2 regions of the Streptomyces sp. NPDC087300 genome follow, and region 2 is predicted to be linked to the other one. Evidence: riboswitches for the same ligand, from Rfam matches in the RefSeq annotation. Region 2 holds a riboswitch; the other holds the start of a gene.
What was found. A riboswitch is a leader RNA that binds a small molecule or an ion and turns the genes downstream of it on or off. The one in region 2 is predicted to bind cobalamin.
Positions count from the first base shown of each region.

Region 1 (14,486 bases), on a different contig from region 2:
CGGTGAGGCGAGGATCACCTGGCATCCGGCCCCCGGGAAGAGCGCCCGCCTCCTGCTGGCCGTCAGCCACGGCGCGGGCGGCGGCATCGAGGCCCGCGACCTCCGGGCCATCGCGGCCGCGCTGCCCGCGCACGGCGTGAGCGTCGCCCTGGTGGAGCAGCCCTGGCGGGTCGCGGGCAAGAAGGTGGCGCCCGCGCCGAAGACCCTGGACGTGGGCTGGCGGGGCATCTGGCCGGTGCTGGCGAAGCGGGGGCTCCCGGTGATCTCCGGCGGGCGCAGCGCCGGTGCGCGCGTCGCCTGCCGCACCGCCGGCGAACTGGGCGCCGCCGCCGTGCTCGCCCTCAGCTTCCCGCTGCACCCGCCGGGCAAGCCGGAGAAGTCCCGCGCCGACGAGCTGCTCGGCGCGGGCGTGCCGACCCTCGTCGTACAGGGCGGCAACGACCCGTTCGGCAAGCCCGCCGAGTTCCCCGACGGGACGTACGAGCTGACGGAAATCCCGTACGGCGATCACGGGTTCGCCGTGCCCAAGCGGGCCGACATCTCCCAGGAGGAGGCCGTGAAGCGCATCACGGACGCGGTGGCCCGCTGGACGGGAATGTTGGACGGGTGACCTCTGTTGTCGACAACAGATGGCAAACGCCGTCACAAGCTGTTCGTACGAGAGGGAGTCCGCCGCATGGGTTCGACCATCTGCCCGAACCGCTCCACGTCGTCTGACCTGGAGTGGACGGTGCTGAGCGCGCCCAAAACCACACCTATTCGGGCGGCGCGGGGAGCGGATCGTCGTCTATCCTCCGATTCGAGTGGGGCTGCTTTCGGCCTCACCACGTCGTTGGAGGAGGTGGGTCCGGTCACTGGGACCGACGCAGGGGCCGAGCACGGCCAGGCGGAGCAGCCCCGAGAAGGTTCGGAGAGGTCCGAGACGGCCGCGGAGCGCACGGCCCGCTTCGAGCGGGACGCGCTGACGTTCCTCGACCAGATGTACTCGGCGGCGCTGCGCATGACGCGCAATCCGGCGGACGCGGAGGACCTGGTGCAGGAGACCTACGCGAAGGCGTACGCGTCCTTCCACCAGTTCCGTGAGGGCACCAACCTCAAGGCGTGGCTCTACCGCATCCTCACGAACACCTTCATCAACTCGTACCGCAAGAAGCAGCGCGAGCCCCAGCGCAGCGCCGCCGAGGAGATCGAGGACTGGCAGCTGGCGCGTGCGGAGTCGCACATGTCCACCGGTCTGCGTTCCGCCGAGTCGCAGGCGCTCGACCACCTGCCCGACTCGGACGTGAAGCAGGCGCTCCAGGCGATCCCCGAGGAATTCCGCATCGCGGTCTATCTGGCCGACGTAGAGGGCTTTGCGTACAAGGAGATCGCGGACATTATGGGGACACCCATCGGTACGGTGATGTCCCGACTGCACCGCGGCCGTCGCCAGCTGCGCGGCATGCTGGAGGACTACGCCCGTGACCGCGGGCTCGTCCCGGCGGGCGCCGGGGAGTCGAACGGAACGAAAGGCTCGGGCTCATGAGCTGCGGAGAGCCGCACGAGACTGACTGCAGTGAAGTCCTTGACCATCTCTACGAGTTCCTCGACCACGAGATGCCGGACAGTGACTGCACCAAGTTCGAGACGCACTTCGAGGAGTGCTCTCCGTGCCTGGAGAAGTACGGCCTCGAGCAGGCGGTCAAGAAGCTGGTGAAGCGCTGCTGCGGCCAGGACGACGTCCCCGTCGACCTGCGGGCCAAGGTGATGGGACGCATCGACCTGATCCGCTCGGGGCAGGCCGTGCCCGAGCGTGACATCACCCAGGACGTGGCGGCGGGCGAAGCCTGACGCTCCCTGAACCGCCGTGCCAGCGGCGTGAGTTGACCATCGAGGGCGGGTCACGACATTTTCTGTCGTGGCCCGCCCTCGTTCTCCCGCTTCTCCCCTCCGGTCACTCGAACGTGCTAATTCACGGCCGCTGGGTGCTGGCCGGAAGGCAGCCGTTCTAGTCTCCGGACCTGGAACGGGGAGGAGACCTCCATGCGGTCGGTGCCGGCGCGGGCCCGCGTGTACATCCTGTGCGTCGCCCTGGCGGGCGCCGCCTGCGTCGCGCCCGCGCTCGGCGCCCGCACGCCGTGGACCGCCGTCGTCCTGCTCGCCGTGCTCTACGCGGGCTGCGAGCAGATCACCCGGTGCCGCTTCGTCGGCCGCCGCGCCCCGCGCGGCCTCGGCACCTTCTTCCCCGTGCTGCTCGCCGGGGTGTTCCTGCTGCCGCCGTCGGCCGCCGCGCTCGTCGCCGTGCCCGGCGCGCTGCTCGCCCGCGTCGACCGGCATCCGCGCTGGGTGCGCAGGCTCTGGCGCGCGGCCCAACTCGCCGTCGCCGCCTGGGCGTCGGCGCGCGTGTACGCGGCGCTCGGCGGGCCCGCCGCCTGCGCGGCGCCCGACTTCCCGTACGTCCTGGGCCCCGCGGGCGCCGCCGTCTGCGCGTTCTCCGCCGTGCTCGCGACCCTGGACGGCGGGGTCGCCGTGACCGCCGAGCGGGTGCCCGCGCGCCTCGCCTGGCGGGGGCTCTTCCCGCGCGCGCTCGCGCCCGTCGCCGTGCACGGCCTGGCCGGGCTGATGATGGCGGTCCTGTGGACCAGTCCGTACGGCCCCGCCGCCGGGCTGCTCGTGCTCCTCCCGATGGGCGTCTCCTGCTGGGTGTTCGCGCAGTACCACCGCGAGCGCGCCGCCCACCAGGCCACCATCAGGGCGCTCGTGCAGGCCGTCGACCTCAAGGACAGGTACACCCGCGGCCACAGCGAACGGGTCGGCCGCGCCTCGGTCCTCATCGCCCGCGAACTGGGCATGGACGACGAGCGCGTGGAGGTCCTGCGGTTCGCGGGCATCCTGCACGACGTCGGCAAACTCGGCGTACCCACCAGGCTGTTGCGCAAGGAAGGCCCCCTGACACCGGAGGAGCGGCGCGTCATCGAGCTGCACCCCGAGTACGGACACGAGATGGTGCGCGGCATCGGATTCCTCGGCGACGCGCGGGCGGCGATCCTGCACCACCACGAGCGGATCGACGGGAGCGGATACCCGTACGGGCTCACCGGGGCGCAGATTCCCGAGTCCGCGCGGGTGGTGGCCGTCGCGGACGCCTTCGACGCGATGACGTCCACCCGGTCCTACCGGCGGGCCCGCCCCGTCCCCGTCGCCCTGGAGGAGCTCGCCCGGTGCGCGGGGGCGCAGTTCGACCCCGCGATGGTCGGCGCGCTGGCGCGTGCGCTTGAGCGGTACGGGTGGCATCCCGGGGTCACATCGGACGTCCCCGCCCAGACGGGGCTCGTGCCGCCCGCGCCGGTTCTGCCCGCACCCGCGGTGCGCGGGTCGGTGCCGTGGTGAGTGCCGCCGTTCCGCTGCCCGGCACCGGGGGTCGTGCCCACCCGTCCCGCCGTGCGGGACGCCTGCCCACAACGGTTGCGTGCTGCCTCGCCGTCCTCTCGCTCGGGTGGACCCTCTGGCACGGCGTCACCGAGGGGAAGGCCGCGTTCGCCTTCGGGGTGCTCGTCGCGCTGGGGGAGCTGGCCCGGTGGGGGAGCACCAGGGACCGGGAGCCCGCGCCGCTGGGTGCCGCCGGGGCCCTGGCGTACGCCCTGCTGGGGGAGAACGCGGGGCAGCCCACGCACCACGGCGCCCCGCAGGTGATCGCGGTGGTCGTCGCGGCCGCCCTGGTGGGCGCCGTGCCGCACGTGGCGCTGGGCAAGGGGCCCTCTGCCGACCACATGGCGCGGCGCGTGCTGACCGTCGGCTTCGCCGCCGTGTGCTTCCAGCCCCTCTACAACGCGGGGAAGTTGAAGGACTGGTTCGGCCACGGGCCGTACTTCGCGCTGGTCATCGTCGCGCTGCTCGTGCTCACCGCGCTCTGCGACGCCGTGCTCGCCGCGGCCACGGCGCACGCCCGCACCGGCTGGCCGTTCGGCCCGCTCCTGGGGGAGGAGCTGCGGGCCATGCTCGGCATCGGCTCCGCGGTGTGCGCGACGGGCGCGGTGATGGCGCTCGCGGTGGCCGTGGCGGGCCTGTGGGCGCTGCCCGTGTTCAGCATCCCGCTGCTGCTCACCCAGCTGTCCTTCCGGCGGTACGCGGCCGTCCGCGCGACCTACCGGCAGACCATCGCGTCGCTGGCCAGGGCGACGGAGATCGCCGGGTACACCCCCCAGGGGCATGCCCGCAGGGTCGCGGGGCTCAGCAGGGCCGTGGGGCGTGACCTGGGCCTCTCCGAGCCCGACCTCGTCGTCCTTGAGTACGCGGCGCTGATGCACGACATCGGCCAGCTCTCCCTGGTCGACCCGGTCCCCGCGGGCGCCACCGCGGCCCTGCCCGAGCCGGAACAGCGCCGGATAGCCCTGCTCGGCGGGGCCGTGGTGCGTCAGACAGGGGTGGACTCGGCGGTCGCCGTCGTGGTGGAGCGCCAGGCGGATCCGTACCGCGATCAGCCGCTCACCGCGCGAATTGTGCGCACCGCGAACGCGTACGACGAGATGGCGCGGGGAGAAGGACCCACAGGGTCCCTCGACGGCCCGCTACAGGCCCTGGAGCGGCTGCGTCTCGCCACCGGCCGCGACTACCAGCCCGAGGTCGTGGAGTCCCTCGCACGGGTGCTGTCACGGCGGGCCTGAGGCGGGCCAGGGCTGGGTAACCCATGGGTAATGAGCGGCCGTCCGACCGTACGTGGTTGGATGCGAAGCAGAGGGTGCACGGGGGCACGGACCCCGACGCCGCGCCCTCTGAGGATGTGAGTTCCAGAAATCGTGACAGGCGGGAATCAGGCGGGAATCGTGAGGATCTTCGGCAAGGGACGGCACCGGCCCTCCGCCTCATGGCGGCAGGCGACCGACCGCGCGTTCACGCTGATCGGCGACGGCCGGTACGAGGACGCGGGGGCACTGCTCACGCGCGCGGCGGATCTCGAACCCTGGTTGTCCGAGTCCTGGTTCAATCTCGCGCTCCTGCACAAGTTCCGGCACGACTGGGAGCAGGCGCGGGCCGCGGGGCTGCGCGCCGTCGCGCTCCTCGACCGCTCGGCGGGCGCCCCCGACTGGTGGAACGTCGGCATCGCGGCGACCGCGCTCCAGGACTGGCCGCTGGCCCGCCGCGCCTGGCAGGCGTACGGGCTGCGGGTGCCCGGCGGCGTCGCGGCGTCCGGCGAGCCCACGGGCATGGAGCTGGGCAGCGCGGCCGTGCGGCTCTCGCCGGAGGGCGAGGCCGAGGTCGTCTGGGGCCGCAGGCTCGACCCGGCCCGCATCGAGCTCCTGTCCATCCCGCTGCCCTCCTCCGGGCGCCGCTGGGGCGAGGTCGTGCTGCACGACGGCGTCCCGCACGGCGAGCGGACGACGGCGGCCGGCCACTCCTACCCCGTCTTCGACGAGATCGAGCTCTGGGCGCCCTCGCCCGTGCCGACCTGGGTGGTGCTCCTGGAGGCCGCCACGGAGGCGGACAGGGACGCCCTGGAGCAGCTCGCCGCCGACGCCGGCTTCGCCGCCGAGGACTGGTCGTCCTCGGTGCGCCTGCTGTGCCGGATGTGCTCGGAGTCCCGGATGCCGAGCGACGAGGGCGACGGCGAGCACCTGGACCCGCACGACCACAGCGAGCCCGGACACCCGGGCCCGCTCGGCCACCGCAGCCCCGGAGCGGTCTGGGTGCCCGAGCGCGAGTGCGGCATCGCGGCGCCCGCCGCCCTGGTGCGCGGCCTGCTCGACGGCTGGGTGGCGGACAGCCCGGACTCCCGCGACTGGCGGGACCTCGAAGAGGTCTGCTGAGCGGACGGCGGGCCGGCGGGGAGCTTCGCGGACCCGAGGAGGTCCCCGGCCACTTCGCCGTAGGCTGTACCGGCACAAACTCGTGAGGGCTTCAAGGAAGGCGTACGGCGGACATGGCGCAGGACACTGAGCAGCAGACCTCCGGCGGGGTGCTCCCCGTCGACGACGAGGGCTTCGTCATCGACACGGAGGACTGCGAGGAGCGCGAGACGGCCTTCCGTGAGCGCGGCACCTCCCGGCCGATCACGGTCGTCGGCAATCCGGTCCTGCACAAGGAGTGCAAGGACGTCACCGCCTTCGACGCCGACCTCGCGAAGCTCATCGACGACATGTTCGCGAGCCAGCGCGTCGCGCAGGGCGTGGGCCTCGCCGCCAATCAGGTCGGCGTCGACCTGAAGGTGTTCGTCTACGACTGCATGGACGACGAGGGCGTGCGCCACGTCGGCGTGGTCTGCAACCCGGTCCTCCAGGACCTGCCCGCGGAGAAGCGCAGCCTGGACGACTCGGGCGAGGGCTGCCTCTCCGTGCCGACCGCGTACGCCCCGCTGGCCCGGCCCGACTACGCCGAGGTGAGCGGCCAGGACGAGCAGGGCAACCCGATCAAGGTGCGCGGTACGGGCTACTTCGCACGCTGCCTCCAGCACGAGACGGACCACCTGTACGGCTACCTGTACATCGACAGGCTGTCCAAGCGGGAGCGCAAGGACGCGCTGCGGCAGATGGAAGAGGGCACGCCGCGCTACCCCGTGGTGCCGAATGACTGACGTGCGCGACGCCTGAGAGGCGTGGGCACCGCGTGACACGAGCGGCCCCTGGTCGGGAACTACTCCCTGACCAGGGGCCGTTGCCGTGAGCCGATCGGATGTGCGAGCAAAACCGGCTGTCAGTGATCCATATTCAGTCACGTAAGGGGAGGTTCTCGGCACTGGGGGGTAGTGAATGGCGCAAATCTGTTCCCTGAACGGTCAGTTGTGGTGCTGAATGGAAAGCGCGGGGATACGCAACGGCGCGCGCCCGGCACGGCGGGAGGGGCGTGGGTCCACAGGCGGCTGAAAGGGGTTTGTTCGTGCCTGCATATTCCGGGAGCACTTCACAGACACAGCCACACACACAGACGGTATCCGTCCCACCGGCGCTGGCCGTTCCGGTGATCGAGGCGGAGTTTCCTCGCCGTCTGCATCCGTATTGGCCAAAGCTTCAGGAGAAGTCCAGGACCTGGCTCCGCGAAATGCGGCTCATGCCTCCGGACAAGGTCGAGCGGTACGCGGACAGCCTGTGCTACACCGACCTGGTGGCGGGCTACTACATTGGCGCGCCGGACGAGTTGCTCAGCGCGATAGCCGACCTCAGCAGCTGGTTCTTCGCATGGGACGACCGGCACGACAGGGACTCGGTGCACGGCAGGGCGGCACAGTGGCGGTGGCTGTGCCGGGGCCTGCACGCGACCCTCCACGAACCGCGGCAGTACCTGCACCACAGGGACCCGTTGGTCGCGGGGTTCGCGGACTGCGTCCTGCGGCTCTACTCGTTCCTCGGTCCCAGCTGGAACGCCAGGTTCGCCCGGCACTTCCACCCGGTGATCGAGGCGTACGACCAGGAGTTCAGGAACCGGCGCACCGGCACGGTGCCCACGGTCGAGGCGTACGTCGAGCTGCGCCGCCTCACGTTCGCGCACTGGGCGTGGATCGACCTGCTCGAACCCACCGCGCGGTACGAGCTGCCGCGCCCCGTGCGCAAACACCCCGCATACCGGCGGGCGGCACTCGCGACCCAGGATTTCTCGGCCTGGTACAACGACCTGTGCTCACTGCCGAAAGAACTCGCGGGAGACGAACTGCACAATCTCGGTATCAGTCTCATCCACCACGAGAAGATGACGCTGGAAGAGGCGGTCGCGGAGGTCCACAGGCGCGTCACCCGATGCGTCACGGAATTCATCGCGGCCGAGGAAGAAGTCCACGTATTCGCCGCGAAGTTGGTGGAGGGAACCACGGAGGGAAGGGAACTCGCGGACGCGGTGGAATCGTGCGTCTTCAATATGCGGAACTGGTTCTCCTCCGTTTATTGGTTCCACCACGAATCCGGCCGCTATCGCGTGGACAGCTGGGACGACCGGTCCATACCCCCCTACGTCACGGAAAGCACCGTGGCGGAAAACGAACTGGTAGGTGAGGAATGAGCGTCGAATCCGCGATACCCGCCCCCGCCGCGTCAGGACCGGGCCCGCTGCGCACCCCGCCGCTCGTCGGCGGGGGAGCGCCCTTGCTGGGCCACGCCTGGAACCTGGTGCGTGACCCGCTCGGATTCCTCGCCGCGCTGCGCGACCACGGGGATCTCGTACGGATCAGGCTGGGACCCAAAACGGCGTACGCGGTGTGCGATCCGGAACTCGTCGGCGCCATGCTGAAGAACCCCGAGTACATCGTCGGCGGCCCCCTCTGGGACACCCTGGAGGTCCTCCTCGGCAAGGGCGTGGCGACCAGCAACGGCCGGCTGCACCGGCGCCAGCGCCGCATGATGCAGCCCGCGTTCAGGCCCGAGCGGATCGCCGACTACGCCAAGGTGATGGAGGAGGAGGCGCGCGCCACGGCGGCCCGCTGGGAGCCGGGGAGCACCGTCGACGTCGGCGCGGAGATGTTCCGCACGGCGGTGCGCATCGTCTCCCGCTCGCTCCTGGAGGTCGACTCCATCGGCGAGAAGGCGGACCGCATCAGCGCGTCGCTGCACACCGTCTTCGACGGGCTCTACCGCCGGATGGTGCTCTCGGTCGGGCCGCTGTACCGCGTGCCGACCCCGGCCAACCGGCGCTTCGAGCGCGCGCTCGCCGATCTGCACGCGATCGTCGACGAGATCGTCGCCGAGCGCCGTGCGGCGGGCCCGGGACCGGACGACCTGCTCGCGGAATTGCTGCGGGCCACGGACGAATCCGGGGCGCCGATAAGCGATCAGGAGATCCACGACCACGTGGTTTCCCTGGTCGTCGCGGGAGCCGAGAATGTGGCGTCGACTCTGGCGTGGGCCTTCCATCTGCTGACCGAACACCCGGAGCAGGAAAGGCGGTTGGTTGAAGAGGTAAATTCCGTGGCGCAGGGGCGGGCGATCACATTCGCCGACCTGGGCGAGCTGCGGCACCTCCGCAATGTCGTCACGGAGGCCATGCGTATACGACCCGCGGCTTGGATATTCACCCGCAGGTCCGTGGCCGAAACCGAGCTTGGCGGCTATCGCATTCCGGCGGACGCCGACATCGTCTACAGCGTGTACGCCATGCAGCGCGACCCGCGTTCCTTCGAGCGGCACTTGGAGTTCGACCCGGACCGCTGGAATCCGGAACGCGCTTCAGAGGTCCCGGAGTTCGCGATGATGCCGTTCAGCGTCGGCAACCGAAAGTGCCCTGGCGACCACTTCAGCCTCGCTGAACTGGCCCTGATCCTGGGCACGGTGGCTCCGAAGTGGCGCCTGACGCCGGTCGACGAGACCGACACCGGCACCAGGATCGGCATCACGCTGCACCCCAAGCGGCTCGTCCTGCGGGCCGAAGCGCGCTGACCGAGCGGTGTGCCCACCCCACCCCCCGTGACGGGGCGGGCACACCGGGAGCCGGTTGCGCCAGGCTCAGAACTCGTCGTCGAAGGAGACCGAACCCTCGACCGCGACCTGGTACGCGGAGGGCCGCCGCTCGAAGAAGTTCGTCAGCTCCTGCACACCCTGCAACTCCATGAAGGAGAACGGGTTCTCCGAGCCGTAGACCGGCGCGAAGCCGAGGCGCTGAAGACGCTGGTCGGCGACGCACTGGAGGTACTCGCGCATCGAGTCGGTGTTCATGCCGGGCAGGCCATCGCCGCACAGATCGCGGGCGAACTGCAGCTCGGCCTCGACGGCCTCCTTCAGCATGTCGGTGACCTGCTGCTCGAGCGCGTCGTCGAAGAGCTCGGGCTCCTCCTTGCGGACCGTGTCCACCACGTCGAAGGCGAAGCTCATGTGCATCGTCTCGTCGCGGAACACCCAGTTGGTGCCGGTCGCGAGGCCGTGCAGCAGACCGCGGCTGCGGAACCAGTAGACGTACGCGAAGGCGCCGTAGAAGAACAGGCCCTCGATGCACGCGGCGAAGCAGATCAGGTTGAGCAGGAAGCGCCGGCGGTCGGCCTGCGTCTCCAGGCGGTCCAGCTTCTCGACCTCGTTGATCCACTTGAAGCAGAACTCGGCCTTCTCACGGATCGAGGGGATCTCCTCGACCGCGTCGAAGGCGGCGGCGCGGTCCTCCGGGTCGGGCAGGTAGGTGTCGAGCAGCGTCAGATAGAACTGGACGTGCACGGCCTCCTCGAAGAGCTGACGGCTCAGGTAGAGCCGCGCCTCGGGGGAGTTGATGTGCTTGTAGAGCGTCAGCACCAGGTTGTTGGAGACGATCGAGTCACCCGTGGCGAAGAACGCGACCAGGCGGCCGATCATGTGCTGCTCGCCCGGCGAGAGCTTGGCGAGGTCGGCGACGTCCGAGTGGAGGTCGACCTCCTCGACGGTCCAGGTGTTCTTGATCGCGTCCCGGTAGCGCTCGTAGAAGTCCGGGTAGCGCATGGGACGCAGGGTGAGTTCGAAGCCCGGGTCGAGCAGGTTCTTGGCGGAGCTGGTGGTGCTGGACATTACTGGCAGGCCTCGCAGGACTCGGGGTTTTCCAGGGAGCAGGCGATCGCGTCGGGGTCGCTCACCTGCTGGGGGACGGGGGCCGCGGCGGTGGCCTGGGAGCCGCCGGCCGCGCGGGCGATGCGCGTCGCCGGGCGCGAGCGCAGGTAGTACGTGGTCTTCAGGCCCCGCTGCCAGGCGTAGGCGTACATCGAGGAGAGCTTGCCGATGGTCGGCGTCTCCAGGAACAGGTTCAGGGACTGCGCCTGGTCCAGGAACGGGGTGCGGTCGGCCGCCATGTCGATCAGGCCGCGCTGCGGGATCTCCCACGCGGTGCGGTACAGCGCGCGGACCTCTTCGGGCACCCAGGTGAAGCCCTGCACCGAGCCGTTGGACTCGCGCAGCGCCTCACGGGTCTGCGCGTCCCACACGCCGAGCCGCTTGAGCTCCTGCACCAGGTAGGAGTTGACCTGGAGGAACTCGCCGGACAGCGTCTCGCGCTTGAAGAGGTTGGAGACCTGCGGCTCGATGCACTCGTACACGCCCGCGATGGACGCGATGGTGGCCGTCGGCGCGATCGCGAGGAGCAGCGAGTTGCGCATGCCGGTGGTGGCGATCCGCTCGCGCAGGGCCGCCCAGCGCTCGGGCCAGGTCAGCTCCACGCCGTAGTGGTCCGGGTGCAGGACGCCGCGCGCGGTGCGGGTCTTCTCCCAGGCGGGCAGCGGGCCGTTGCGCTCGGCGAGGTCCGCGGACGCCTCGTACGAAGCGAGCATGATGCGCTCGGCGATGCGGGTGGAGAGGGCCCGCGCCTCGGGCGAGTCGAACGGCATCTTCAGCTGGAAGAAGACGTCCTGGAGGCCCATCGCGCCGAGGCCCACCGGGCGCCACCTGGCGTTGGAGCGCCCGGCCTGCTCGGTCGGGTAGAAGTTGATGTCGACGACGCGGTCGAGGAAGGTGACGGCGGTGCGGACCGTCTCGTCGAGGCGCTCCCAGTCGATGTCGCCGTCGACGACGAAGGCGCCGAGGTTGACCGAGCCGAGGTTGCAGACGGCCGTCTCCCCGTCGTCCGTCACCTCCAGGATCTCCGTGCAGAGGTTGGAGGAGTGCACCGTGTGGCCGGGCTCCGCCGTCTGGTTGGCGGTGCGGTTGGCGGCGTCCTTGAAGGTCATCCAGCCGTTGCCGGTCTGCGCGAGGGTGCGCATCATGCGGCCGTACAGTTCCCGGGCCGGCATGGTCTTCTTCGCGATCCCCGCGGCCTCCGCCTTGCGGTAGGCGGCGTCGAACTCCTCGCCCCACAGGTCGACGAGCTCGGGCACGTCGGCCGGCGAGAACAGCGACCAGTCCTGGTCGGCGGCGACCCGGCGCATGAACTCGTCGGGGATCCAGTGCGCGAGGTTGAGGTTGTGCGTGCGGCGCGCGTCCTCACCCGTGTTGTCGCGCAGCTCCAGGAACTCCTCGATGTCGGAGTGCCAGGTCTCCAGGTAGACCGCGGCCGCGCCCTTGCGGCGCCCGCCCTGGTTCACCGCGGCGACCGAGGCGTCGAGGGTCTTGAGGAACGGCACGATGCCGTTGGAGTGCCCGTTGGTGCCGCGGATCAGCGAACCGCGCGAACGGATGCGCGAGTAGGAGAGGCCGATGCCGCCCGCGTGCTTGGAGAGCCGCGCGACCTGGTGGTAGCGGTCGTAGATCGAGTCGAGCTCGTCCAGCGGGGAGTCGAGGAGGTAGCAGGAGGACATCTGCGGGTGCCGGGTGCCCGAGTTGAACAGCGTCGGCGACGACGGCAGGTAGTCCAGGCGGCTCATCAGGCGGTACAGCGCGGCGACCTCGTCCAGGGCGCGGGCGCTGCCGTCTTCCGCCAGGCCGCTCGCCACGCGCAGCATGAAGTGCTGCGGGGTCTCGATGACCTGCCGGGTGATGGGGTGGCGCAGCAGGTAGCGGCTGTGCAGCGTGCGCAGGCCGAAGTAGCCGAAACGGAAGTCCGCGCCGTCCGCGAGCGCGGCGTCCACGAGCGAGTCGAGCCGGGCCGCGTGCGCGGTCACGAAGGACGCGGTGCGGTCGGCGATCAGGCCCTCGCGGTGGCCGACCGCGACGGAGTCGGTGAAGGAGTGCACGCCCTGCGTGGCCGCTTCCTCGCGGATGCCGATCGACAGGAGCCTGGCGGCGAGCTTGGAGTACGCGGGGTCCTCGGAGATGAGCCCCGCGGCCGCCTCGGTCGCCAGTTCCCGCAGCTCGGCCACGTCGGCGCGGGCCGACCTGCCGCGCAGCGCGGCGGCGGCCACCCGGCCGGGGTCGGCGTCGGGGAGGTCGGCGGTGAGGTCGGTCAGGGTCCGCAGCAGCGCGGTCCCTGGCCCGTCGGTACCCTCGGCGGTCGGCGTGGTCGTCGCTGACGCAGGTTCGGCAGGCGCGATGGTCACGTGGAGCTCTCCCTCGCTCGGCTCTGGGCCAGGGGAGGGAATGGTGCACGGGCGCACCCGGGCAGGGCGGCGTACCGCGTCCACCGGCCCACTCCACGAGGCCCGGACGGTCGGCACCCGGGCCGGACGGCTCGGGTGCGCTGCCGGCAGGTCCTCGGACTTGCGGGTACGACAAAGACGTACACATACACCGTTGCGGGACAGTTCCGGACTTGCACCGGATTCCCCTGCGACGGCAGCGAGCACGAGCATACATCTTGTGCCGGGTTTCTGAAGCAGGCCCACATCTTGTGTCGGCACCGAACGGGCGGTCGTGCGGGTGGCTCTGCGAGGAGTGTCCTAGAACGTCAACTCGTAGGTGAGCAGCGTCAGGTCCGGGATCGGCTGCCAGTCCCGCTCCGGGGTCCGTACGAAGCCGAGGCGCCCGTAGAGCCGGTGGGCGGCGTGCATCGAGGGCTGGGTGGACAGGACGAGCCCCGTGCGGCCCGCGTCCCTGGCGCGCCGCAGGCACTCCCGCACCAGCGCCTCGCCCGCGCCCCTGCCGCGCGCCGCGGCGGAGACGGCCAGCATGCGGATCTCCGCCTGGTCGTCCCGGGCGATGTCGGCCATCGGACCGCCGGACGGGACGAAGGCCACGCAGCCGAGCGGCTCCTCGTCCGCCGCGGCCACCAGGACCTGGGCCTGCGCCGCGCGCCCCGCCACGTCCCGCAGCACCGTCAGATAGGGGTCGTCGGCCCCGAGGCTCAGATGTCCGTCGGCGAGGTACGCCCCCGCGGTGAGGTCGCCCAACGCCTCGTACTCGTCGGGACGCGCGTGTCTGATCGTGATGTCCATGCGGCGAAGTGTGCAACAGGGGTACGACGACGGGCCGCCGGTTTTCCGGCGGCCCGTCGTCGTACCTGTCGAACGGTTCAGTGCCCGGCGCCCGCCGTCGCCTTCGGCAGCTCGGTGGCGACGCCGGGGTCGCCGGCGTCCGCCGTGTAGTCCCCGGGCGACGTCTCGTCGACGCCCTCGGGGGCCTTCAGCGCCTTCAGGGCGAAGGTGAGGACCACGGTCACGACCACGTTCAGGACGAACGCGGTGAGGCCGATGTAGCCGATCTCACCGATGCCGGGGATGGTGTCGGACGAGCCGCCGAAGTGCTTCTGCGTCGGCGACGCGACGCCGTACGCGGCGAGCGTGCCGTAGACCATGCCGACCGCCCAGCCCGCGAGCAGCGCCCAGCGGTGGAACCAGCGGGTGAACAGGCCGCCGACCAGCGCGGGCATCGTCTGGAGGATCCAGATGCCGCCGAGCAGCTGGAAGTTGATCGCGACGGTCTTGTCCATGCCGAGGACGAAGACCAGCGCGCCCACCTTCACCATGAGCGAGACCAGCTTGGAGACCTTGGTCTCCTGCTCGGGCGTCGCGTCGGGCTTGAGGAAGTCCTTGTAGATGTTCCGGGTGAAGAGGTTCGCCGCGGCGATCGACATGATGGCGGCGGGCACGAGCGCGCCGATGCCGATCGCGGCGAAGGCGACGCCGGTGAACCAGTCGGGGAACATCTCCTCGAAGAGCTGGGGGATCGCCAACTGCCCGTTGTCGACCTTGATCCCGGCCGCGATCGCCATGAAGCCGAGCAGCGCGAGCAGTCCCAGCATCAGCGAGTACAGCGGCAGGATCGTGGTGTTGC
Region 1 is NZ_JBIUYI010000002.1:572,526-587,011, forward strand. It holds gene ACIO9J_RS08180 (alpha/beta family hydrolase) at 1-610, shown strand, start outside; gene ACIO9J_RS08185 (sigma-70 family RNA polymerase sigma factor) at 842-1,525, shown strand; gene rsrA (mycothiol system anti-sigma-R factor) at 1,522-1,830, shown strand; gene ACIO9J_RS08195 (HD-GYP domain-containing protein) at 2,023-3,369, shown strand; gene ACIO9J_RS08200 (HD-GYP domain-containing protein) at 3,432-4,643, shown strand; gene ACIO9J_RS08205 (tetratricopeptide repeat protein) at 4,803-5,783, shown strand; gene def (peptide deformylase) at 5,897-6,547, shown strand; gene cyc1 (epi-isozizaene synthase) at 6,850-7,962, shown strand; gene ACIO9J_RS08220 (cytochrome P450) at 7,959-9,332, shown strand; gene ACIO9J_RS08225 (ribonucleotide-diphosphate reductase subunit beta) at 9,399-10,421, opposite strand; gene ACIO9J_RS08230 (ribonucleoside-diphosphate reductase subunit alpha) at 10,421-12,814, opposite strand; cobalamin riboswitch at 12,942-13,073, opposite strand; gene ACIO9J_RS08235 (GNAT family N-acetyltransferase) at 13,154-13,648, opposite strand; gene mctP (monocarboxylate uptake permease MctP) at 13,726-14,486, opposite strand, start outside.
Region 1: linked by a shared signal. The riboswitch ahead of ACIO9J_RS08230 (ribonucleoside-diphosphate reductase subunit alpha) and the one ahead of metE (5-methyltetrahydropteroyltriglutamate--homocysteine S-methyltransferase) in region 2 are both predicted to bind cobalamin.

Region 2 (14,486 bases):
GCCTCCCGTGAAGTAGAAGCTGCCGGGCCGCGATCCCGCCGCCGACTGCCAGTACGCGGGCAGTTGATGGGGCGTCTCGTTGACGATGATCGCCTCCTCGGCGAGCACCTTCGCGAGTACCGTGAAGATCTCGGTGTCCGTCAGGCCGCCGTCCGCGGCGGGGCTCGTGGCCGCGCGGCTCGCCTCCTCGGACCGCCCGCCGTCGGAGCCCGGCTCCTTCGCCCCGTCGGCGAGCGGTCGCGATGCGGTCACGGCGCGCGGCCGGGTTCCGGCGCCGGCCAGCAGGCGGTCGAGCGTCTGCGCGGCGGCGACCGGAGAGCCGAGCCAGGAGGTGCCGGTGACCGCGCGGGCCGCTTCCTCGGGGTCCGACGTGATGTGCGCGAGGCGCGTGCCCGGTGCCGTGCCGGGGCCGCCCGTCCACTGGTAGTAGGTGAAGACGGGGGCGCCGAGCGCGAGGACCAGATCGTGCCCGGCCAGCGCCTCCCGCACCCCTGCGGCGGACGAGGGCAGAGGACCGCGGGCCGCGATGTGCGTGCTGGGGAAACCCGCCCGGGACGTGAAGGCGGGCAGCCACACGGGGGCGTTCAGCCGCTCGGCGAGGGCCACCGTCGCGTCGTATCCCGCCTGCGTGTCCATTTCCGGGCCCGCGATGAGGGCGGGCGCCCCGGCTTCGGCGAGCTCGGCCGCCAGCGCGGCGAGCGCCGCCGGGTCCGGCACGGCGGCGCCGGTGCGCGGCTTGAGCGGGAACCCGTCGGCTGTCGCGTCGACGGGCCGCTCCCAGTCGTCCATCGGGACCGATACGCACACGGGTCCGGCCGGGGCCTGCCCAGCCCGCAGGATCGCCTGCCCGAACACCTCCGGGGTGTCTTCGGGCCTCGCGGGCTCCGCGGTGTGCTTGACGGCTCCCTGGGCCAGGGCCGCCGGGTGACGGTTGACGAGCAGGGCGGGGGTCGGCAGCGCGGCCCTGACCTGCTGTCCGGCCAGGGCCACCACGGGGCTCCGGGCGCCGGCGGCGTTGACCAGGGAGCCCATGGCGTTGCCGAGGCCCACGGCGGTGTGGAGGTTGACCAGGGCGGGGCGCCCGGTCGCCTGGGCGTACCCGTCGGCCATCGCCGTCGCGGTCGCCTCGTTGAGGGCGAGGACGTAGGTGAAGTCCTCGGGCAGCTCGGCGAGGAAGGGCAGTTCGGTGCTGCCCGGGTTGCCGAAGATGACGCGCATGTCGTGGTGTCGGAGGAGTTCCTGGGTGATCTGCCTGACGGTGGTCACGGTCACCTGCTTCGCTGATCGGCCGCGGGAGTGCGGGATGCGTCGTGCGGCGCGGACGCCATGCGCCGCTCCGCCAGCTCGTCCGCCACGGCGGAGGGAGTCGCGCCGGTCGTCTCGGCCTGCGTGAGGATCGACAGCGTGGTGTCGTAGATGCCCTCGGCCTGCTCACGCGCACGCGTGGCACCGAGTTCGGCGGAGATCCCGCGATGTTCCTGTGCCGCGTGGATGACGCCGCCCGCGTTCACGACGTAGTCGGGTGCGTACACGATGTCCCGCCGCCGCAGCCGCTCCTCGGCGCCCGCGTATCCGAGTTGGTTGTTCGCGGCGCCGCAGACGATGTCGGCACGGAGCCGCTCCACGGTCACCTGGTCGAGGACTCCGCCGAGTGCGCAGGGGGCGAAGACGTCCAGTTCGGCGTGGAGGAGTGCCTGGGGCGAGGTGGTGGAGACGTCGGGGTGTTCCGCGCGGGTTCGGGCGAGTGCGCCGGGCCGCGGATCGGCCGCGAGCACGATCGCTCCTTCCCGTACCAGCAGGTCCACGAGATGGCGTCCCACCTTCCCCACCCCGCTCACGCCCACGCGCCGCCCGCGCAGTTCGGGCGAGCCCCAGCGGACGGCGGCACAGGCACGCATGCCCTGCAGCACTCCGTAGGCGGTGAGTACGGAAGGGTCGCCGCCGCCACCGTTCTTGAGCGAGCATCCGACGACGTGGCGCGTCACCTCGCTGATGACGTCCATGTCCGCGGAGTTGGTGCCCACGTCACAGGAGGTCACGTACCTGCCGTGCAGGGAATCGACGAAGCGCCCGAAGGCCTTCAGGAGCCCACGCGTCCTGCGTACCGAAGGGTCGCCGACGACGACCGCTTTGCCGCCGCCGTAGGGAATTCCCGCGAGGGCGTTCTTGTACGTCATGCCGCGCGAGAGGTGCAAGGAGTCGAGGACGGCGTCGGCGACGGTTCCGTAGGACTGGAAACGGGTGCCGCCGAGAGCGGGTCCCAGCGCCGTGGAATGCAGGGACACGATGGCTTCCAGGCCCGTCGCCTCGTCCTGGCAGAGCAGGACCTTTTCGTGAGGAACGTCGGGCACTCCACCGGAACCCGTCCCGAACACCCCTGCTCCGAGATCGATCGTATTCAGTTCAGCGGCTTCCTCCGATACACGAAGGCAGGTCGGCTCCCTTGCGGCTACGCCATGGTCGGATCGGGGCATGCTGGGTCCTCTCCTCGAAGCTGCGGTGGCACGATGTCGGCCGGACGCCTGGGCACTTCACCTCTGGCGTCACGCTTCGAAAGTTCCCAGGAATACCGCCCCGAGCGCTCTGCTCCGCCGTGGGGCTGTTGAAGCTGTTGAAGGCGAGGCCACGCGCCCCGGCGGTGAACCGGGGCGCGCACCGTCGCGCGGCCTCAGGAATGCGTGAACCCCGGCGCCCGCTTCTCCACGAACGCCGCCATGCCCTCCTTCTGGTCCTGCGTCGCGAACACCGCGTGGAACAGGCGGCGTTCGAAGCGGACGCCCTCCGCGAGGGTCGTCTCGAAGGCGCGGGACACCGCTTCCTTCGCCATCATCGCGACGGGCAGGGACATGCCCGCGACCGTCTCGGCGACGGCGAGCGCCTCGGCGAGGAGGTCGTCGGCGGGTACCACGCGCGAGACCAGACCGGCCCGTTCCGCCTCCGCGGCGTCCATGGTGCGGCCGGTCAGACACATCTCCATGGCCTTGGCCTTGCCCACCGCGCGGGTCAGCCGCTGGGAGCCGCCGATGCCGGGGATGACCCCGAGTTTGATCTCGGGCTGACCGAACACTGCGGTGTCCGCGGCCAGCAGGATGTCGCACAGCATGGCCAGTTCGCAGCCGCCGCCGAGCGCGTACCCGGAGACGGCCGCGACCGTCGGCGTCCGCAGCTCGCCGAGCCGGTCCCAGGCCGCGAACCAGTCACTGAGATACATGTCCATGTAGCTCCGCGGCCGCATCTCCTTGATGTCGGCCCCGGCGGCGAACGCCTTCGGGGATCCGGTGAGGACGATGCAGCCGACGTCCGGATCCCGGTCGAGCTCCGCCGTGGCCGCGACGACCTCGTTCATCACCTGGAGGTTGAGCGCGTTGAGCGCCTGGGGGCGGTCGAGGGTGAGCAGCGCGGTACGGCCCTTGCGCTCCACGCGGATCGTTTCGTACGACCCGGTGCCCGGCCCCGTGTCCGCCCCCGTGTCCGCACCCTCGCTCGTGTCCGTGGTCATGCCTCGCCGCCGCCTTCCGCCGTCCGCTGCCTCATCGTCGTGACGATCCCCGAGAAGTCCTGGTCCGTGCCGTCCGCTTCCGCGTACGCCGCGTACAACTCGGCGGCCTTCAGGCCGAGTTCCGTGGGGACGCCCCCGGCCCTCGCGGCGCTCGCCGCGAGGCCGAGGTCCTTGGCCATGAGCGGGGCCGCGAAGCCGGGGCGGTAGTCGCGGTTGGCCGGGCTCGCGGGAACGGGACCCGGCACCGGACAGTTGACAGTGAGCGCCCAGCACTGCCCCGACGCGGTGGAAGCCACGTCGAACAGAGCCTGGTGGGACAGGCCCAGGCTCTCGCCGAGCACGAACGCCTCGCTCACCGCGATCATCGAGATGCCGAGGATCATGTTGTTGCAGATCTTCGCGGCCTGCCCCGCGCCGGGCCCGCCGCAGTGCACCGCCTTCTTGCCCATGACCGCGAGGAGCGCGTCCGCCTCGTCGAACTCGGTGCCGCCACCGCCTGCCATGAAGGTGAGCGTGCCGGCCTCGGCGCCGACCACTCCCCCGGACACCGGGGCGTCCAGGGCCCGCATCCCCGCGGCCACCGCGGCCTCGTGAGCGGCGCGGGCGTCGGCCACGTCGATGGTCGAGCAGTCGACGAACAAGGTGCCGGGGCGGGCCGCGGCCAGCAGGCCCTCGTCCCGGTAGAGGCCGAGGACGTGCCGCCCCGCGGGCAGCATGGTGATCACCACGTCCGCCGTCGCGACCGCCTGCGCCGCCGATCCGGCGGCCGTCACGCCGTTCCCCACCGCCTGGTCGAGCAGCTCGGGCATGAGGTCGTACCCGAGGACCTGATGCCCGGCCTTGACCAGGTTGGCGGCCATGGGTCCGCCCATGTGGCCGAGGCCGATGAAGCCGATCGTGCGCGTGCCGTTCACCACGCCACCTCCTGTGGGGTCGTCGCCAGGTGGAGCTCGCCTCCGGCGGGCGGCGCGCCGATGTGGCGTGCCACGTCCGCGCCGGTGACCTCGGCCAGGGTGGCCGGTTTCCAGCGGGGGCTGCGGTCCTTGTCGATCACCTGCGCGCGGATCCCCTCGACCAGGTCGTACGAGTCGAGCGCGGCGCAGGAGATCCGGTACTCCTGTTCCAGGACACGCTCCAGCGGGCCGAGCGCCGGGGCCGCGCGCAGTGCGGCGAGCGTGACCTTCAGAGCGGTGGGCGACTTGGCGCCGAGGGTGTCGGCCGCCGCGTCGGCCCCGGCCGCACCATGGCCGCGAAGCCGGTCGACGATCTCCTCCACCGTGTCGGCGCCGTAGCAGGCGTCGATCCAGGGTCGCTGGCCCGCGAGGTCACCGGGCGGCGGCTGCTCCACGTGGTCCTTGAGAACGTCCCAGACCGGCCGGGTGGCGAGATCGTCGAGCAGCCGGGGCAGGTCGTCGTGCGGTACGAAGTGGTCGGCGAGGCCGCACAACAGGGCGTCGGCCGCGCCGATTTGAGTGCCCGTCAGCGCTAGGTGCGTGCCCAGTTCGCCGGGGGCGAGCGCGAGCAGATAGGTGCCGCCCACGTCCGGTACGAAGCCGATGCCGGTCTCCGGCATGGCGATCCGGGAGCGTTCGGTGACGATGCGGACGTCGCCGTGCGCGGAGACGCCGACGCCGCCGCCCATGACGATGCCGTCCATCACGGCGACGTACGGCTTGGGGTAGTTGGCGATCCGGGCGTTGAGGCGGTACTCGTCCCGCCAGAAGTCGGCGGAGGCGGAAGCGGAGGGATTGTCCGCGGCCGCAGCCGAATCGCTCCCGGGGGCACGGCCCTCGCTCCCCACCCGTGCGTCCTCGTAGATGGCGCGGATGTCGCCGCCCGCGCACAGGCCCCGCTCCCCGGCGCCCGCGATGACCACGGTCCGCACCGCCGGATCGTGCTCCCAGGCGGTCAGCGCCTCGTCGATCCGCCGCACCATGGCATGCGTGAGGGCGTTGAGCGCCCGAGGGCGGTTGAGGGTCAGGTACGCCGCGTGCCCCTCGGTCCTGAGCAGCACCTGCTCGTCGGCGCCGGAGCCGGAGTCGGAGCGCGAGCCGGAGTCCGCGCCGGTGCCGGTACCGGCGCCGGTGCCGGTACCGGCGCCCGTGCCGGTCCCGCCCGTCATCGGAGCGCCTCCGTCAGCCCGCGGGCCACGATGACACGCATGATCTCGTTGGTTCCTTCCAGGATCTGGTGGACGCGCAGGTCGCGGACGATCTTCTCGATGCCGTACTCGTTCAAGTAGCCGTACCCTCCGTGCAGTTGGAGCGCCCGGTCGGCGACCGAGTAACCGGTGTCGGTGGCGAACCGCTTGGCCATCGCGCACAGTTGCGGCGCCCCGGGGTCGCGCCGGTCGAGCGCCTGCGCGGCCTGGTGGACCAGGGCGCGCGCCGCGGCGAGTTCCGTCGCCATGTCGGCGAGACGGAACTGCAGGGCCTGCGAGTCGAGCAGCCGGGCGCCGAACGCCTCCCGGTCGGCGAGGTAGGCCAGGCTCCGGTCGAGGGCGCTGCGGGCGCCACCGAGCGAGCAGGCGGCGATGCCGAGCCGGCCGCCGTTCAGGCCGTTCATGGCGATGCGGAAGCCGTCGCCGGGGCGGCCGAGCAGCCGGTCGGCGGGCAGCCTGACCCCGTCGAGCACCACCTGGCGGGTGGGCTGGGCGTTCCAGCCCATCTTCTTCTCGTTGGGCCCGAACGAGACCCCGGGGTCGTCCCGTTCGACGAGGAACGCGGAGACGCCCTGGGGCCCTTCGCCGTCGGTGCGCGCCATGACGACGTACACCTGCGCGGCGCCCGCGCCGGAGATGAACTGCTTGACGCCGGTGAGGACGTAGTGGTCGCCGTCGCGGACCGCGGCGGTGCGCAGCGCCCCGGCGTCCGATCCGGCTCCGGGCTCGGTCAGGCAGTAGCTGCCGAGGTCCTCCATGGCGCAGAGCCGGGGCAGCCACCGGGAGCGCTGCCGCCCGTCGCCGTAGGTGTCGATCATCCAGGCGACCATGTTGTGGATGGAGAGGTAGCCCGCGATGGAGGGACAGCCGGAGGCGAGGGCCTCGAAGACGAGGACCCCGTCGGCACGGGTCAGACCGCTGCCGCCCGCGTCCTCGCGTACGTAGATTCCGCCGAGCCCCAGCCCGGCGGCCTTGCGCAGCACGTCGAGCGGGAAGTGCTTGTCCTGGTCCCAGCGCACCGCGTGCGGGGCCAGGTGGTCCTCGGCGAAGTCGAGGGTGGTCTCGACGATCGCCTGCTGGTCCTCGGTGAGCGTGGTGGTCGTCATCGCGCTCATCCCATGGTGGGGATGGAGAAGTTCGCGCCTTCCCTGGCCCCCGAGGGCCAGCGCGAAGTGACGGTCTTCGTACGGGTGTAGAAGCGGATCGCGTCCGGGCCGTGCTGGTTCAGGTCGCCGAAGCCGGACCTCTTCCAGCCGCCGAAGGTGTGGTAGGCCACCGGGACCGGGATGGGCACGTTCACGCCGACCATGCCGGTGTTGACGCGGCGGGTGAAGTCGCGCGCGGTGTCGCCGTCCCTGGTGAAGATGGCGACGCCGTTGCCGTAGGGGTGCTCGCTGGGCAGGCGCAGGGCCTGCTCGTAGTCGGCGGCCCGTACGACGCACAGGACGGGGCCGAAGATCTCCTCGCGGTAGACGCGCATCCGGGGGCTCACCCGGTCGAAGAGGGTGGCTCCGGCGAAGAAGCCGTTCTCGTGTCCCTCCAGAGTGAAGTTCCGCCCGTCCACGACGAGTTCGGCTCCCTCGTTGACGCCGATGTCCACGTACCTGCGGACCCGGTCGAGCGCGTCCTGACTGACCAGGGGGCCGAAGTCGGCCTCCGCGTCGTCGGAGCGGCCGATCCGCAGGGCGCCGATGCGCTCCTTGAGGGCGGCGACGAGCCGGTCGGCGGTCTCCTCGCCGACCGGCACGGCCACCGAGATCGCCATGCAGCGCTCGCCCGCCGAGCCGTAACCGGCGCCGATGAGCGCGTCGACGACCTGGTCGAGATCCGCGTCCGGCATCACGATCATGTGGTTCTTGGCGCCGCCGAAGCACTGGGCGCGCTTGCCGTGGGCGGCGGCGGTGGCGTAGATGTGCGCGGCGATCGGCGTCGAGCCGACGAAGCCGAGCGCGCCGACGCGCGAGTCCTCCAGGAGGGTGTCGACCGCTTCCTTGCCGCCGTTGACGACGTTCAGGACGCCCGGCGGAAGCCCGGCCTCAAGGAAGAGTTCGGCAAGGCGCAGCGGTACGGAGGGGTCGCGCTCGGAGGGCTTCAGGATGAACGCGTTGCCACAGGCGAGGGCGGGTGCGGCCTTCCACAGCGGGATCATCGCGGGGAAGTTGAACGGGGTGATCCCGGCGACCACACCGATCGGGGAGCGCAGCGAGTGCACATCGATGCCGGTGCCCGCGTTGTCCGTGAACTCGCCCTTGAGCAGGTGCGGGATCCCGGCGGCGAACTCGACGACCTCCAGGCCGCGTTGGATGTCGCCGTGCGCGTCGGCGACGGTCTTGCCGTGCTCCGAGGAGAGCAGCCGGGCCAGCGATTCACGGTCCTGCTCAACGAGTTGGAGGAACCGCAGCAGGACGCGGGCCCTGCGCTGCGGGTTCCACTCGCCCCACACGCGCTGGGCGGCGGCCGCGTCGGCGATCGCCGCCTCGGTGTCGGCCCGCCCCGCGAGCGGCACGCGGGCCTGCACGGAACCGGTGTTGGGGTCGTACACGTCGCCGAAGAGGCCCGACGTGCCGGCGGTGTGCTTGCCGCCGATGAAATGGGTGAGTTCACGGACCACGGTGAGCCTGCTCTCGTCAGGTGGGGATCCGGGGATGGCACGGCACACCGGCGAACGGCACCCTGTGGGGCGCGCTCGGGCCGGGGCCGCGGGACGCGTGGGCGGAAGATCCTTCGGTGGACTGCGAGTTGACGTACGCCGTCGTCGTACCGGGGTCGGCGTATGCCATCGGTGCGCGGGATCGCGACGCACACCGTCGAAGCGCGGGAAGTCGACGCACACCGTCGGCGCACCAGAGATCCGCGCGCACCGTCGGCGCGTTGGAGATCGGCGTACGCCTTCGGCGCGTCGCGGATCCGTGCGCACCGTCGGCGCGTCAGAGATCCGTGCGCACCGTCTGTGCGCTACAGATCCGCGCGCTCTCTCGACTGCTCCGCCGGATCACCTGGGTCATGGGTACGGACCGGTGCCATGCGTGTCTGCTCCATCCTCGTGGACAACACGGAACACCCCGCGGCCGGTATCCTGACTCCCGGATCAGCGCACGCTCCCCCGCCTTCCCGACGGACACGACGTCCCTCGGTGGCGCGTTGTGTTGCGAGAACGCACTCCCCGGTCACAGTGGCGGGACCGCGCCGGATTCACACCGGCTTCCCTGACACCGCGGGCCTTGTCGAGGACCATATAGTTGGACGTCCTAGTAAGTCCACCCCGGCAGGATCGCGCAGGCCCGCCGGGCACCGGGGGTCAGCAGGGGGCGCAGCCCGGCGAACAGCTCCGCGAGGCCAGGACCGCAGCGGGCGAGGAACTCGCCGTCGACGCCCGCGATGTCGAGCTCGTTGGCCACCGTGAGCTCGGCGAAGTCCGCCTGCTGACGGCGCGTCGGCGCGAAGGCGCGGCCGGTGAACCGGTCACGGAACAGCGGACTCCGATCCCGCCGGACGGGAGTCCCGTCGCCGGTCCGGCCCGTGAGCGCCGGATGGCCCACCGCGCGGTCGCAGCTCGCATAGAGGTACACGAGCGACTCGGCCTCGCCGCCGATCACGGCGGTGGCGCGCTCGCGCCGGTCGAGCGGCAGCAGGACGGGGGCGAAACCGTCGGTGCCGTAGAGCGCGTGACAGAGCCCGGCCAGCCGGAGCGCGGGGCGCGCGTCCCAGTCGGCGAGCCGTTGCCGTACGCGTTCGAGGTGGTCGAGGAGGGTGCCGCCGGGGTGTTCGACGGTAGCGGCGCCGAGGTCGCGCAGGAACCGGTGAGCGGCTCGGTCGGGTTCCGCGGCCATGTCCATGGGATCGGCCCCTTTCCGGCCAGCGTGGAACGAATTCCGGCCGAACCGGGCGACCGGTACGTCAAGAAGCGCAACGCCGAGCACGACGACATACGACGACAAGGGGGTCGGCACCCGGGCGGGCCCCGGCACCGTCCGGATCGGTGTCGGGGCCCGGCCGGGTTGCCGCCCTGGGCCCGGATGAATCCTCCCGCTCCCCCGACAACCAAGTCAATCCTCGGGTTTCCTCATCGAACCCATAGCCATGGCTTGGATTCGTCCGAGATGCGATCAGTGCTGCCCAAGACGGCCCGCACCCTCTAAGGTGACCCGTGCAGCTGGTTCGCCCTGTCCGCCAGGCAGGCGCGTCGCAAGAGGGAACCCGGTGGGAATCCGGGACTGCCCCGCAGCGGTGAGTGGGAACGACCGCCGTCATACGCACTGGATCCGGTGGATCCGGGAAGCGACGGCCAGTAGGAGTCCGCCTCGGCGGATGTGCCCGCGAGTCCGAAGACCTGCCCGTTGCCCGCACGTGACCGATCGCGTGCGGACATCCCGGTGACCTCGTGGGCGGGTCGGCGTGCATACCGTTCGGAGGACCGCGTCATCGACGCCGTCCGGTCCGGGCGGTCCGTCATCCCTTCGCGTCCGCGTCCCGTCCCCGGGGTGCTCAGGAGTCATCTCGCGAAGGAGATTTCCGTGACAGCGAAGTCCGCAGCCGCGGCAGCACGGGCCACCGTGTACGGCTACCCCCGCCAGGGCGCGAACCGTGAACTGAAGAAGGCCGTCGAGGGGTACTGGAAGGGCCGCGTCACCGCCGACGCCCTCCGGGAGACCGCCGCGGAGCTGCGCCGCACCACCTGGCGGCAGCTGGCGGATGCCGGCGTCCACGAGGTGCCGACCGGCGACTTCTCGTACTACGACCACGTCCTGGACACCAGCGTCATGGTCGGTGCCGTCCCCGCACGGCACCGCGCGGCCGTCGAGGCCGACGCCCTGGACGGGTACTTCGCGATGGCCCGCGGCACGCAGGACGTGGCACCCCTTGAGATGACCAAGTGGTTCGACACCAACTACCACTACCTGGTTCCGGAGTTGGGCCCCGACACCGTCTTCGCCACCGACTCCGCCAAGCAGGTCGCCGAGCTCAAGGAGGCCCTCGCGCTCGGCCTCCCGGCCCGCCCGGTCCTCGTCGGCCCCGTCACGTATCTGCTGCTCGCCAAGCCCGCGCCGGGCGTCGCCGCCGACTTCGAGCCGCTCACCCTGCTCGACCGGCTGCTTCCCGTCTACGCGGAGGTGCTCGCGGACCTGCGTGCGGCCGGTGCCGAGTGGGTGCAGCTCGACGAGCCCGCCCTGGTGCAGGACCGCACCCCGGCCGAGCTCAACGCCGCCGCCCGCGCCTACCGGGAGCTCGGCACCCTCACCGACCGGCCCAAGCTCCTCGTCGCGTCCTACTTCGACCGCCTCGGCGACGCCCTGCCCGTCCTGGCCAAGGCTCCCGTCGACGGTCTCGCCCTCGACTTCACCGACGCGGCTGCCGCCAACCTCGACGCGCTCGCCGCCGTCGGCGGACTCCCCGGCAAGCGCCTGGTCGCCGGCGTGGTCAACGGCCGCAACATCTGGATCAACGACCTCGAGAAGTCCCTGGCCACGCTCGGCACCCTGCTCGGCCTGGCCGACCGCGTCGACGTCGCCGCGTCCTGCTCGCTCCTGCACGTCCCGATCGACGCCGCCGCCGAGCGCGACATCGACCCGCAGATCCTGCGCTGGCTCGCCTTCGCCCGGCAGAAGACCACCGAGATCGTCGCCCTGGCCAAGGGGCTGGCCCAGGGCACCGACACCATCGCCGCCGAACTCGCCGCCAACCGGGCCGACCTGGCCTCGCGCACCGGCTCGTCGATCACCCACGACCCGGCCGTACGGGCCCGTGCCGCAGCCGTCACCGACGCCGACGGACGCCGCTCGCAGCCCTACACCGAGCGGACCGCCGCCCAGCGCTCGCACCTCAAGCTGCCGCTGTTGCCGACCACCACGATCGGCTCCTTCCCGCAGACCACCGAGCTGCGCACCGCCCGCGCCGACCTGCGCGCGGGCCGCCTCGACACGGCGGGCTACGAGGAGCGCATCAAGGACGAGATCCGCGAGGTCATCTCCTTCCAGGAGAAGACCGGCATCGACGTCCTGGTGCACGGCGAGCCCGAACGCAACGACATGGTGCAGTACTTCGCCGAGCAGCTCACCGGCTACCTCGCCACCCAGCACGGCTGGGTCCAGTCCTACGGCACCCGCTACGTGCGCCCGCCGGTTCTCGCGGGCGACATCTCGCGGCCCGAGCCCATGACGGTCCGCTGGACGTCCTACGCCAACTCCCTCACCGACCGCCCCGTCAAGGGCATGCTCACCGGCCCCGTCACGATGCTCGCCTGGTCCTTCGTCCGCGACGACCAGCCCCTCGGCGACACCGCGCGTCAGGTCGCCCTCGCCCTGCGCGACGAGGTCAACGACCTTGAGGCGGCGGGCACTTCGGTCATCCAGGTCGACGAACCCGCGCTGCGCGAGACCCTGCCGCTGCGCGCCGCCGACCACCCCGGCTATCTGGCCTGGGCCACGGAGTCCTTCCGCCTGACCACCAGCGGCGTCCGCCCGGACACCCAGATCCACACGCACATGTGCTACGCCGAGTTCGGCGACATCGTGCAGGCCATCGACGACCTCGACGCGGACGTCATCAGCCTGGAGGCCGCCCGCTCCCACATGCAGGTCGCCGGCGAACTGGCCGAACACGGCTACCCGCGCGAGGCCGGACCCGGCGTCTACGACATCCACTCGCCCCGCGTCCCCGACGCCGCCGAGGCAGCCGCCCTGCTCCGCAAGGGACTTGAGGCCCTCCCGCCCCAGCGCCTGTGGGTCAACCCGGACTGCGGCCTGAAGACCCGCGGCTGGCCCGAGACCCGCGCCTCCCTGGAAAACCTGGTCACCGCGGCCCGGACGGTGCGCGGGGAACTGCCCGCTTCCTGACCGGGAGCCCCACAGCCGGGGGCCGGGGCAGCTGCGGGCGCCCCGGCCCCCTCTTCACCGCTCAGTACCGGGGCTGAGGTGCGACGGTCACCTCGGCTCCGGGCAGCCCCTCGGCGTTCAACACCTGCCCGGGGCTCTCCAGGTGCACCGCTGCCAGGTGCGCCAGCCGTGCCAGGGGCAGCAGGTCCACGTCCAGCGGCGCGCCGCTCCCCCGCAACCGGAGCGTACGCAGGCCCGGGAACGCTGCGGCGACGAGCTCCAGGTCCGCCGGAGCCACCTGACCGGTCAGGGTCACGGAGCTGATGTGCGCGCGAACCCCGGCGTGGGTGTGCAGCGGAGCCACGGCGGCCACGGGCATGACGAGGTGCCGCAGTCCCGGGGCGGCCGCGAGGTGACGCCAGTCCTCGGGGGTCAGGGCCGTGTCGGGCCCCTGGAGCGTCAGCGTCTCCAGCCGGGGGAACCGGGGCAGTTCGGCGAGTCCACGGGCGCCGGAGGGCAGCGTCAGCGCGGTCACACGTGTGCCGGAAGGCACCTCAGGAAGTTCTCGCGAGGGGTCGGCGAGGGTCAGGCCGCACTCGTTCAGGGAAGGGAGCGCTGACAGGGACCGCAGCACCTCCGTGGACGGCCGTCCGGTGCTCAGCCGCTCCAGCGCACTCAGCTCACGCAGCGCCGCCGCGTCCTCCAGGACCGCGGCCTCCAGCACCCGCAGCCGTGTCCTGTCGACATGAGCGACCACGTCCTCCAGAGGCACTCCGTGGCCGACCCGCAGATGACGGGGACCGTCGAGACGCCGGAGCTGCGCGTACGACGTGACGGTGATGGGGGTGTCGGGCGGCAGTTGCGCGAGCACCTTCGCCGCGTACTGGGCGGTGCCGAAGTGTTCCCAGGCAGCGCCGAGGACTCGGTGGACCTCCGTGCTCGCGCCGCCGTCGAGGCCGTCACGCAACGCTCCCGACAGCCAGTCGCAGGCATGCGCGCCACCGATCCGGACAGCGGTCTCCACGCAGGCCACCGTCTCTTCCGCGGTCAGCCCCGCGGGCGCGGGGAGCAGTCGCAGCACGGGACGCCCGATGGCGGCGAGTGTGACGGACTCCTGCCACGAGCGAGGCGGGAGCAGCGCCGCCGCCCGCTGCTCCACCAGGTGTCGGACCTCTGGGTCGACCCGCACGGCTTCTTCCTCGCAGGACAGGGCCAACAGGTGCAGCCGCACCCGGTGTTCTTCTTCCTCGTCACCTCGGGACACCAGCTCGTTCAGGAGCCGTGCCCGGTCTTCGGGATCGCCCTGGGCTACGGCCATCCTGACGACGTCGGCCCATTGCTCCTTGTGGGCATTGGACACGAGCAGCGGGAGATCACGGGCTGCCAGGGCGGCGCGTGCGCCGAGGTAGTCCTGGAAGGTGGGGTGCGCGAAGTCGACGACGCCGTCGGCCTGTTCGCGCAGGAGTCCGCTGCCTTCCAGCAGAGTGCGGTAGACATCCGCTCCGCTTTCAGTACTGCCTACGCCCGCGAACTCGCGCGCCATCGCCGTGAGGGACCGGCCGATCAGCCAGATGGCGTCGGAACGCCTCATCTCCCGGCAGTCGTTGCGGATCATCCAGTAGGCGAGCTCACCGAGCAGGGCGAGCTGCGCGTCGGGGTCCAGCCCGTACTGCAACGAGCTTCGAAAGACGCCGCGCTCCCGGTCCCGGCGCGTCAGCATCATCTGCAGGGCCGCGACGTACAGCTGCGTACGGCCGCCACCCGGCAGATAGCCGCGACGGTCGCGGTGCAGGGTGCACAGGAGCGTGCACAGCAGGGGATTCGTGGCGAGCTTGCCGAAATCCTCTCGACGGCGCATCTCCGAGAGGAACGAGCGCAGTTCCCCGCCGGAGAACTCACCGAGGGGCGAGGCCCGGCTCCACCGCTCGATGAAGAGCTCGATGTCGTCCTCCCGCATCGGCTCCAGCCGGAACTCGGTGAAGCCCTCGGCGGCGAGCCAGTCCAGAGGCACGGC
Region 2 is NZ_JBIUYI010000005.1:403,404-417,889, reverse strand. It holds gene mdlC (benzoylformate decarboxylase) at 1-1,266, opposite strand, end outside; gene ACIO9J_RS22140 (Glu/Leu/Phe/Val dehydrogenase) at 1,269-2,351, opposite strand; gene ACIO9J_RS22135 (enoyl-CoA hydratase) at 2,669-3,499, opposite strand; gene mmsB (3-hydroxyisobutyrate dehydrogenase) at 3,496-4,413, opposite strand; gene ACIO9J_RS22125 (enoyl-CoA hydratase/isomerase family protein) at 4,410-5,621, opposite strand; gene ACIO9J_RS22120 (acyl-CoA dehydrogenase family protein) at 5,618-6,766, opposite strand; gene ACIO9J_RS22115 (CoA-acylating methylmalonate-semialdehyde dehydrogenase) at 6,772-8,271, opposite strand; cobalamin riboswitch at 8,709-8,911, opposite strand; gene ACIO9J_RS22110 (DUF6817 domain-containing protein) at 8,909-9,496, opposite strand; cobalamin riboswitch at 9,798-10,013, shown strand; gene metE (5-methyltetrahydropteroyltriglutamate--homocysteine S-methyltransferase) at 10,175-12,493, shown strand; gene ACIO9J_RS22100 (NACHT domain-containing protein) at 12,555-14,486, opposite strand, start outside.